One region of the Micromonospora sp. NPDC053740 genome, then DNA from elsewhere that is predicted to be linked to it. Evidence: predicted binding sites of a transcription regulator. Region 1 holds the regulator's gene; each other region holds the start of a gene.
The links. The regulator HrcA, encoded in region 1, represses chaperone genes, less so after heat shock. The targets are predictions, from matches to a motif close to GGTTNGCACNCTCNNNNNGAGNGTGCNAACC.
Positions count from the first base shown of each region.

Region 2: the regulator HrcA is predicted to act here: its motif matches at 1,816-1,846, upstream of groES (co-chaperone GroES).
Region 3: the regulator HrcA is predicted to act here: its motif matches at 1,688-1,718, upstream of groL (chaperonin GroEL).

Region 1 is NZ_JBFASO010000012.1:13,188-16,457, forward strand. Features, by position in the region: gene AB0K35_RS27135 (DUF4870 domain-containing protein) at 1-461, opposite strand, end outside; gene AB0K35_RS27140 (hypothetical protein) at 460-603, shown strand; gene hrcA (heat-inducible transcriptional repressor HrcA) at 688-1,710, shown strand; gene dnaJ (molecular chaperone DnaJ) at 1,786-2,931, shown strand; gene AB0K35_RS27155 (16S rRNA (uracil(1498)-N(3))-methyltransferase) at 2,933-3,270, shown strand, end outside.
Region 2 is NZ_JBFASO010000002.1:291,080-294,349, reverse strand. Features, by position in the region: gene ybaK (Cys-tRNA(Pro) deacylase) at 19-498, opposite strand; gene AB0K35_RS05895 (methyltransferase domain-containing protein) at 509-1,720, opposite strand; gene groES (co-chaperone GroES) at 1,980-2,294, shown strand; gene groL (chaperonin GroEL) at 2,365-3,270, shown strand, end outside.
Region 3 is NZ_JBFASO010000002.1:617,493-620,762, forward strand. Features, by position in the region: gene groL (chaperonin GroEL) at 1-1,493, opposite strand, end outside; gene AB0K35_RS07505 (hypothetical protein) at 1,766-2,920, opposite strand; gene AB0K35_RS07510 (cold-shock protein) at 3,015-3,218, opposite strand.

The DNA of each region.
Region 1 (3,270 bases):
AACGCGATGATCGACCAGAGGATCTGGAAGTTCAGGGCGGCGAGGGCGTGCGCCCGGACGGTCGGCGACTGCTGACCCCGGGCCAGGTAGGCGATGAGCGGGGCGACGAAGCCCAGCGGACCAAAGCTGACCAGTGCGCCGAGGGCGCCGCCGAAGTGCGCGACAAGGGCCCAGGTCTTGTCCTCGGTGTTGGCGTAGCCGCCGCCGGGGCCGCCGTAGGCCCCACCGGCCGGGTAGCCGCCGGGCGGGGGGTAGCCGCCTGCCGGAGGGTAGCCGCCTGACGGCGGTTGGTCACCGGTGGGCGGCGGATAGCCACCGGCCGGGGGATAGCCGGCCGGGCCGGGTGCCCCGGACAGTGGTGCGGTGGGCGGCTCGGCCGACGGGGACGGGCCTGGGGAGGTGGGCTCCGGCGGGTAGTTGCCGGGGTCGCCCGACCCGGGAGGGCGAGGAGGTTCAGTCATGGATGTCACGGTAGGTGCCCGTGGCAACGCCGCACCAGAGCGACACCGCCCGGCAGTGCGGGCCGATCGGCCCAACGCCGGTGGCGTGGGCCGCACCGACGGGTGGCCGTTGATCATCGCGTCGGCGGGCCCGCCGACGTAGACTGGCACTCGTTACAGTCGAGTGCCAGGACGGCCCGGCCGGCCCAGAGCGCCGGCGGCCGACGTGCGACAGGAGGTGCGGAGGATGGGTCTCGACGACCGGAAACTCGCAGTGCTCCGCGCCATCGTCGAAGACTACGTCTCCACCCAGGAGCCGGTCGGCAGCAAGGCGCTGGTCGAGCGGCACCAGCTCGGGGTCTCCCCGGCCACGGTCCGCAACGACATGGCCGTGCTGGAGGAGGAGGGCTACATCCGGCAGCCGCACACCAGTGCCGGCCGGGTGCCCACCGACCGCGGCTACCGCCTCTTCGTCGACAGGCTTTCCCGGGTCAAGCCGCTCAGCCCGGCCGAGCGCCGGGCCATCGAGCGGTTCCTGGTCGGCGCTGTCGACCTCGACGATGTGGTGCACCGCACTGTGCGGTTGCTCGCCCAGCTGACCCGGCAGGTCGCCGTCGTTCAGTACCCGAGCCTGGCCCGCTCCTCGGTGCGTCACCTGGAGCTGGTGCCGATCTCCACCACCCGGCTGATGCTCGTCATGATCGCCGACACCGGGCGGGTGGAACAGCGACTCGTGGAGCTGCCCGGCCCGGTGCCCGCCGACGACGTCACCGACCTGCGTCGACTGATCAACGAGAAGCTCGCCAACGCCCGGCTGTCCGAGACGCCGCCGCTGGTGCAGGCGCTTGTCGAGGAAGCGCCGACCGGGCTGCGCCCGACCATGACCACGCTCGCCACCGTCCTGCTGGAGACGCTCGTCGAGCGGCACGAGGAACGGATCGCGCTCGCCGGCACCGCGAACCTCACCCGGGGCGGCCTGCTCGACTTCCAGGGCTCGCTGCGGCCGATCCTCGAAGCTCTGGAGGAGGAGGTCGTGCTGCTCAAGCTCATCGGCGAGACCGAGCCGAGCACGACCCGGGTGCTGATCGGCGACGAGAACGAGTTCGACAACCTGCGCGCCGCCTCGGTGGTCAGCACCGGGTACGGCCCGGGCACCACCATCGTGGGTGGCCTGGGGGTGCTGGGGCCCACCCGGATGGACTACCCCGGCAACATCGCCACGGTGCGCGCCGTGGCACGCTACGTGGGCGAGTTGCTGGCCCAGAACTGATTGGTCAGGGCCGATGCGGCCGGCTGCGGCCGCCGACCGGCGCAACGCGAGACGAACATGAGGACACGGAACGCAGTGGCCAGGGACTACTACGGCATTCTCGGTGTGAGCCGGGAAGCCTCCGATGACGAGATCAAGCGCGCCTACCGCAAGCTGGCACGCCAGTTCCACCCGGACGTCAATCCGGACCCGGAGGCTCAGGAGAAGTTCAAGGACATCAACGCCGCGTACGAGGTGCTCTCGGACGACCGGAAGCGGCAGATCGTCGACCTGGGTGGCGACCCGCTCGCCCCGGGTGGCGGTGGCGCTGGCGGCCCGGGTGGCCCCGGAGGCGCCGGCCCGTTCGTCGGTTTCCAGGACATCATGGACGCGTTCTTCGGCGGTGCCGGAGGTGGCGCCCGTGGCCCACGGCCGCGTACCCGCCCAGGCGCCGACGCGATCCTGCGGCTCGAACTCGACCTGCACGAGACGGCCTTCGGCGTGGAGGCCCCGATCACCGTCGACACCGCTGTGCTCTGCACCACCTGCTCCGGTGCCGGCACGGCCGCCGGCACGCACCTGGCGACCTGCGAGGCGTGTGCTGGCCGGGGCGAGGTGCAGTCGGTGCAGCGCACCTTCCTCGGCCAGGTGGTCTCCGCCCGGCCGTGCACCGTGTGCCAGGGCTACGGCACCACCATCCCGCACCCCTGCCCCACCTGCGCCGGCGACGGCCGGGTGCGGACCCGCCGTTCGCTGACCGTCAAGATCCCGGCCGGTGTCGAGGACGGCATGCGGATCCGGCTGGCCCAGCAGGGCGAGGTGGGCCCCGGCGGCGGCACCGCCGGCGACCTCTACGTGGAGATCCACGAGCGTCCGCACGACGTGTACTCCCGCAAGGGCGACGACCTGCACTGCCGGGTCACCGTGCCGATGACGGCGGCGGCGCTGGGCACCCGGCTGACCATCAAGACGCTGGACAGCGAGGAGACCGTCGACGTCAAGGCCGGCACCCAGCCGGCCAGCACGCTGCGACTGCGCGCCCGGGGCGTGCCGCACCTGCGCGGCACCGGCCGAGGCGACCTCTACGTCCACCTGGACGTGCGGACGCCGACCAAGCTCGACCCGGACCAGGAGAAGATGCTGCGCGACTTCGCCAAGACCCGTGGCGAGGAGGTCGCTGAGTTGTCCAAGCAGGGCGGCTTCTTCTCCCGGATGCGCGACGCGTTCAACGGGCACGCCTGAGGTGTCCGCACCGCTGTTCCTGGTGGAGGCGCTGCCCACCGGCGACGCGCTCACAGTGGACGGCCCGGAGGGGCACCACGCCGCGACAGTGCAGCGGCTGCGCGTCGGCGAGGAACTGCTGCTCGCCGACGGCCGGGGTGGCACGGCCGCCGCCGTGGTCACCGCCGTCGGCCGGGGCAGCCTGGAGGTCACCATCACCTCCCGGGGGTACGCGGACGCGCCGGTACCCCGGCTGGTGACAGTGCAGGGCATCGCCAAGGGCGACCGGGGTGAGCTGGCCGTGCAGGCGATGACCGAGGTCGGGGTGGACGAGATCGTGCCCTGGGCGGCGTCGCGCTC
Region 2 (3,270 bases), on a different contig from region 1:
TCGACGTAACGACTGTCGTCAGCGGGTCTGCAACGCAGCGGTGCGGGCGTCGGTCAGCGCCACCAGATCCACCGCTGCCAGTTCGAGTTGCAGACCGCGCCGACCAGCCGAGACGTAGATCGTCGGGAGATCCAGCGCGGACTCGTCCAGCACCGTGGGCAACCGTCGACGCTGCCCGAGCGGGCTGATCCCACCTCGTACGTAACCGGTGGCCCGCTCGGCGACCGCCCGGTCGGCCAACGCCGCCCGCTTGCCGCCGACCGCCGCCGCGAGCGCCTTCAGATCCAACTCGCCGGTGACCGGAACGACAGCCACTGTGAGCGCGCCGTCGACAGCGGTCACCAGCGACTTGAACACGCGCTCCGGCGCCACACCGAGCGCCACCGCCACCAACGCGCCGTAGTTCGGGGCGTCCGGCGACACCCGGTACGGATGGGTGCGATGCGCGATCCCGCGCTTGACCAACAGTGCCGTTGCCGGCGTGCCCTGTCCCGCCACAGCGACGAGGCTAGTCGAGACGGTGCTGGTCGACCGGCTGGCCGATCAGCACCGTCGGTGCGCCGTCGACCCGGGTGAGCACCAGGCTCGCCGCCGCGTCCCCGGCCAGCCGCAGGTCCCGCCGGAGCTGCTCCGGGGTGAGCGCCGAACCCCGCTTGAGGATCTCCACCCGGCCCACCCGGCGCTCGCGCAGCAGCGCCCGCAGGCGCTTGAGCGAGAACGGCAGCACGTCGGTGATCTCCAGGCAGCGCGCGTACGGGGTGCGGACCGGCTGGTCGGCGTAGAGATAGGCGATGCTCGGATCGCCGAGGGTGGCGTCCAGTTCGGTGGCCAGTTCGGCGACGAGATGCGCGCGCACCACCGCCGGGTCCGGGTCGTACAGGTAGCGACGCGGCGGCCCGACCGGTGCCTCGGCGGCACCCGAGCCGGTGAGCTGGTGACGGTGGGCCTCGACGCCCCGCTGGCGGTAGAGGGTGGCGCGACGGGGCACCTCCGCCAGCTCACCGCACCAGAGCGCGGCCTCGACCAGGTCCCCATCCACGCCGACCCACTCGGCCTCCGCGCCGGCCGGAATGAGCGCGTGGTCCACGCCCGGCGCGACCTTCACCACTGTGCGCGGCACCCGGTCGGCCAGCCCGGTGACGAAGTCCCACGGCGGCGAGTAGGCGCGCGGGTCGAAGATCCGACGCCCGGTGCCGGTCGTGCGGCGGGCCGGATCGCAGAAGACTCCGTCGACCGCTGACACGTCGAACCCGGTCGCGTCGCCGCACTCGACAGTGAACAGCTCGGCCAGCCCGGCCGCCTCGGCGTTGGCGGCGGCCATCGCCGCGGTCACCGGGTCGGCCTCCACCCCGTACACCCTGATGCCGGCGCGGGCGGCGGCCAGCGCGTCGGCCCCGAGCCCGCACCCGAGGTCGGCCAGGGTGCGCACGCCGGCCGCGTACAACCGGGCCGCCCGACTGTCGGCGACCACCCGGCGGGTGGCCTGCTCCAGGCCGGGACGGGTGAGGAACATCCCAGCGGCGGCCGGGCCGAACTTGCCGACCGCCCGGTGCCGCAGCTCGGCCTGGGTGAGCGCCGCCGCGGCCAACGTCGGCGGCACCCCGGTCGCGCGCAGCGCCGACGCCGCGACCAGTGGATCACCGCCGGCCAGGTCGGCCGCCGCTGTGAGGGCGGCCGACCCCTCAGGGGTACGCAGCGCCGCCAGCTGATCGAGATCCACCCGGCCATTGTCCCGGCCGGCAGGGAAATCCTGGTTGTCGGGGCGCGACGCGCTGGCACTCTCCTTGACGGAGTGCTAGCCACGGAATAACCTGCGATTAGCACTCTCACCCTGAGGGTGCCAGCTTCCGGGTCTCGCGACCCGGGTGCGCACGCCAGGCGGACCGGCACCCGCGACGACGGCACCGCCCGGTGGCATGAGGCAGATTGACGCTGGTCAGCCCCGCTGGCCAGCAACGAAACCAGTACCCCAGGAGGGTATGCCCGTGACTACCGCGACCAAGGTTGCGATCAAGCCGCTCGAGGACCGCATCGTGGTCCAGGCGAATGAGGCTGAGACCACCACGGCGTCGGGCATCGTGATCCCCGACACCGCCAAGGAGAAGCCGCAGGAGGGCACTGTCCTCGCTGTGGGCCCGGGGCGCGTCGACGACAACGGCAACCGGGTTCCGGTTGACGTGCAGGTCGGCGACACCGTCCTCTACTCGAAGTACGGCGGCACCGAGGTCAAGTACGCCGGCGAGGAGTACCTGGTGCTCTCCGCCCGCGACGTCCTCGCGGTCATCGAGAAGTAAGCAACCGATCAGTGCCACTGCCCCGGTCCGGCTCGCCGGGCCGGGGCAATGGCGCTTCGAAGGGACATTAATGGCGAAGATCCTGAGCTTCTCGGACGACGCCCGGCACCTGCTGGAGCACGGTGTCAACGCCCTCGCGGACGCGGTCAAGGTCACCCTCGGCCCGCGCGGGCGCAACGTCGTCCTGGACAAGAAATTCGGTGCGCCGACGATCACCAACGATGGTGTGACCATCGCCAAGGAGATCGAGCTCACCAACCCGTACGAGAACCTTGGCGCGCAGCTGGTCAAGGAGGTGGCGACCAAGACCAACGACGTCGCCGGCGACGGGACCACCACCGCGACGGTGCTGGCCCAGGCGATGGTTCGCGAGGGTTTGCGCAACGTGACCGCCGGGACCAACCCGGCCGGCCTCAAGCGGGGCATCGACGCGGCGGCCATGAAGGTCTCCGAGGCGCTGCTCGGCCGTGCCGCCGAGGTCACCAGCAAGGAGTCGATCGCGAACGTGGCGACCATCTCCGCGCAGGACTCCACGATCGGCGATCTGATCGCCGAGGCGATGGAGCGGGTCGGCCGCGACGGTGTCATCACCGTCGAGGAAGGCTCGATGCTCACCACCGAACTGGACGTGACCGAGGGTCTCCAGTTCGACAAGGGCTTCATCTCGCCGAACTTCGTCACCGACCTGGAGGGTCAGGAGTCCGTCCTTGAGGACGCGTACATCCTGGTCACCACCCAGAAGATCTCGGCGATCGAAGAGCTGCTGCCGCTGCTGGAGAAGGTCCTGCAGAACAGCAAGCCCCTGCTGATCATCGCCGAGGACGTGGACGGCCAGGCGCTCTCCACCCTGGTGGTCAACTCACTGCGCAAGACCCTCAAGGTCTGCGCGGTCAAGGCCCCGGGCTTCGGTGACCGGCGCAAGGCAATGCTCCAGGACATCGCGATCTCCACAGGCGCCGAACTCGTCGCCCCGGAG
Region 3 (3,270 bases), on a different contig from region 1:
GTCACCTTGGCCGGGTCGATGATGCCCGCGGCCAGCAGGTCGACGTACTCGCCGTTGGCGGCGTTCAGACCGTGACCCGCTTCGAGGTTACGGACCTTCTCCACCACGACGCCGCCCTCAAGGCCGGCGTTGACGGCGATCTGCCGCAGCGGGGCGTCGAGCGCGACCTTGACGATGTTCGCACCGGTCGCCTCGTCGCCGACCAGGTCGAGCTTGTCGAAGGCGGTCTTGCCGGCCTGAACCAGCGCGACGCCACCACCCGGGACGATGCCCTCCTCGACGGCGGCCTTCGCGTTGCGAACGGCGTCCTCGATGCGGTGCTTGCGCTCCTTGAGCTCGACCTCGGTGGCCGCGCCGACCTTGATCACCGCAACGCCGCCGGCCAGCTTGGCCAGCCGCTCCTGCAGCTTCTCGCGGTCGTAGTCGGAGTCGCTCTTGTCGATCTCGGCCCGGATCTGGTTGACCCGGCCCTGGATCTGCTCGGCGTCACCGGCACCGTCGACGATGGTGGTCTCGTCCTTGGTCACCACGACCTTGCGGGCGCGGCCCAGCATGTCGAGGCTGGCGGCGTCGAGCTTGAGGCCGACCTCCTCGCTGATGACCTGGCCACCGGCGAGGATGGCGATGTCGGTCAGCATGGCCTTGCGGCGGTCACCGAAGCCCGGCGCCTTGACGGCGACCGACTTGAAGGTGCCACGGACCTTGTTGACCACCAGGGTGGCGAGGGCCTCGCCCTCCAGGTCCTCGGCGATGATCAGCAGCGGCTTGCCCGACTGCATGACCTTCTCCAGGATCGGGAGCAGGTCCTTCACCGACGAGATCTTGCTGTTGGCGATCAGGATGTACGGGTCGTCGAAGACGGCCTCCATACGCTCCGGGTCGGTCATGAAGTAGGCCGAGATGTAGCCCTTGTCGAAGCGCATACCCTCGGTGAGCTCCAGCTCCAGCCCGAAGGTGTTGCTCTCCTCGACGGTGATGACGCCTTCCTTGCCGACCTTGTCCATCGCCTCGGCGATGATCTCGCCGACGGTGCTGTCGCCAGCGGAGATGGAGGCGGTGGAGGCGATCTGCTCCTTGGTCTCGACGTCCTTGGCGAGCTTGGACAGCTCCTCCGAGACGCTCGCGACAGCAGCCTCGATGCCCCGCTTCAGGGCCATCGGGTTGGCGCCAGCGGCCACGTTGCGCAGGCCCTCGCGAACCAGGGCCTGGGCCAGGACGGTCGCCGTCGTCGTGCCGTCACCGGCAACGTCGTCGGTCTTCTTGGCGACCTCCTTGACCAGCTCAGCGCCGATCTTCTCGTACGGGTCCTCGAGCTCGATCTCCTTGGCGATGCTCACACCATCGTTGGTGATGGTGGGGGCACCCCACTTCTTCTCGAGCACGACGTTGCGGCCCTTGGGGCCGAGGGTCACCTTTACGGCGTCGGCGAGCTGGTTCATGCCCCGCTCGAGGCCGCGGCGCGCCTCTTCGTCGAACGCGATCATCTTGGCCATACGGCGTTGTCCTCCTGGACACTCACGGGCCACCCGAGATGTGTGCCCCGGATGGGCCGCCTGGTGTACGCACCTTGGGACGTCGCCACCTGGCGACGACGACGTCCTTCGGCCGGGCCGGATAGCCCGCGACGACCGGCCATGTGCCGCCCCGGCGTCTCCACGCCGGTGCAACCTGGCCCCACCGTCCCGACCATTGGCACTCACGGTATGCGAGTGCCAATGACTTGTTTAGCACTCTCACCTGCCGAGTGCAAGCACGATGCCGCCGCTCAGCCGAGTTCCGCGGCCAGTCCAGCGGTGTTTACCGGCCCCTCATGGGCGCGCTGCTCGGCGTACGTCACCAGCAGACCGATCATCTGCGCGAGGTGGGCCGGCAGGGCCAGCACGGCGGTGATCCCGATCACCACCACCGCCACGGCGGCGGTACCTGCCGAGGAGAACGGATCCGTTCCGAGCGTGGAGGTGCCGAACCCTTCCAGGCCACCGGGGATCAGGGTGCCGACGATCACCGCCACGGCCACCAGGGCCACCCGTCCGAGCAGCAGGCCGAGTCGGTCGTGGAACATCCGGAACGATCGACCGATCGGGTTGTGCCGTTCGAAGAGATAGACCGGGCCGGCCATGCTCAGCGCGAAGGCAAGGTAGATGCCCGGCAGCAGGCAGAAACAGACACCGACGCCGATGAGCAGACTGACCAACAGGGTCCAGCCCCACAGCCCGAGCGCCCGACGCAGGCCGTAGCGCAGCGCAGACTCCAGGCTGGCCGGCTGACCGGCCGCCTGCTTGGTGATCACCCAGGTGCCGGCGGCCCACCCGACAGACTGCACCAACCCGACCACCAGGCTGCCGCCGACCAGCAGGACCAGGAGACTCAGCAGTTCGGCGGCGAAATTGTCCGGCAGGGTGGGGGCCGACGTCGATTCGGCCTGGGCGGCCCACTTCGCCGACGGGTCCAGCCCGAGGGAGACCACCGAGAGCACCGCCGCCGGCAGCACCTGGGTGAGCAGCATGATCGGCACCAACTGCCGCCAGCCCCGGCGCAGCGCTCCCCCGCACCGGTTGAACCAGCCCTCGACACCGGCACCGGGCGGCGTGACCAGGGCGTCGTTCGGATCGAACCCGTAACCCGGCGGGTACCAGCCGACCGGCGGCCCCGGGTACCCCGGCTGCCCGCCGTAGGGACCCGACCCGGGCGGGTAGCCCCCGGTGGGCGGGAACGCCCAGCCCTGCGGTGGCGGGGCCACACCCCAGGCGCCCTGCGCGGGATCCCAGCCGGGCTGCGGACCGGCGGGGCCGGAGGGCGGGCCGGCCGGGGGCATGCCCGGCCCCCAGCCGGGCGGCGGACCGGCGGGGCCGGAGGGCGAGGACGGGTCCGGCTCCCCCGACCCGGAGGGCGGAGTGGGCGGGGGTGGCTGGTCAGTCATGAACGCTCCTCAGCATCGGCTGGAACGGTTCACGATCTTCCCGGCTGCGTGCCCCTGCCGCAGCCCCGACTCGCGGGCCGATCGGCCAGGAAGCTCAGCCGATGACGCGCACGTGCTCCGCCTGTGGGCCCTTCTGGCCCTGGGTGATCTCGAACTCGACCCGCTGACCGTCGTCCAGCGCCTTGTAGCCGTCCATCTCGATCGCGGAGAAGTGGACGAACACGTCCTGACCGCCGTCGACGGCGATGAAGCCGTAGCCCTTTTCGGCGTTGAACCACTTCACGGAGCCCTGTGCCACGGTGCACTTCCCTCACTCTGCGCGGCGTTGCCTGACTCGGCGCACGGCACGG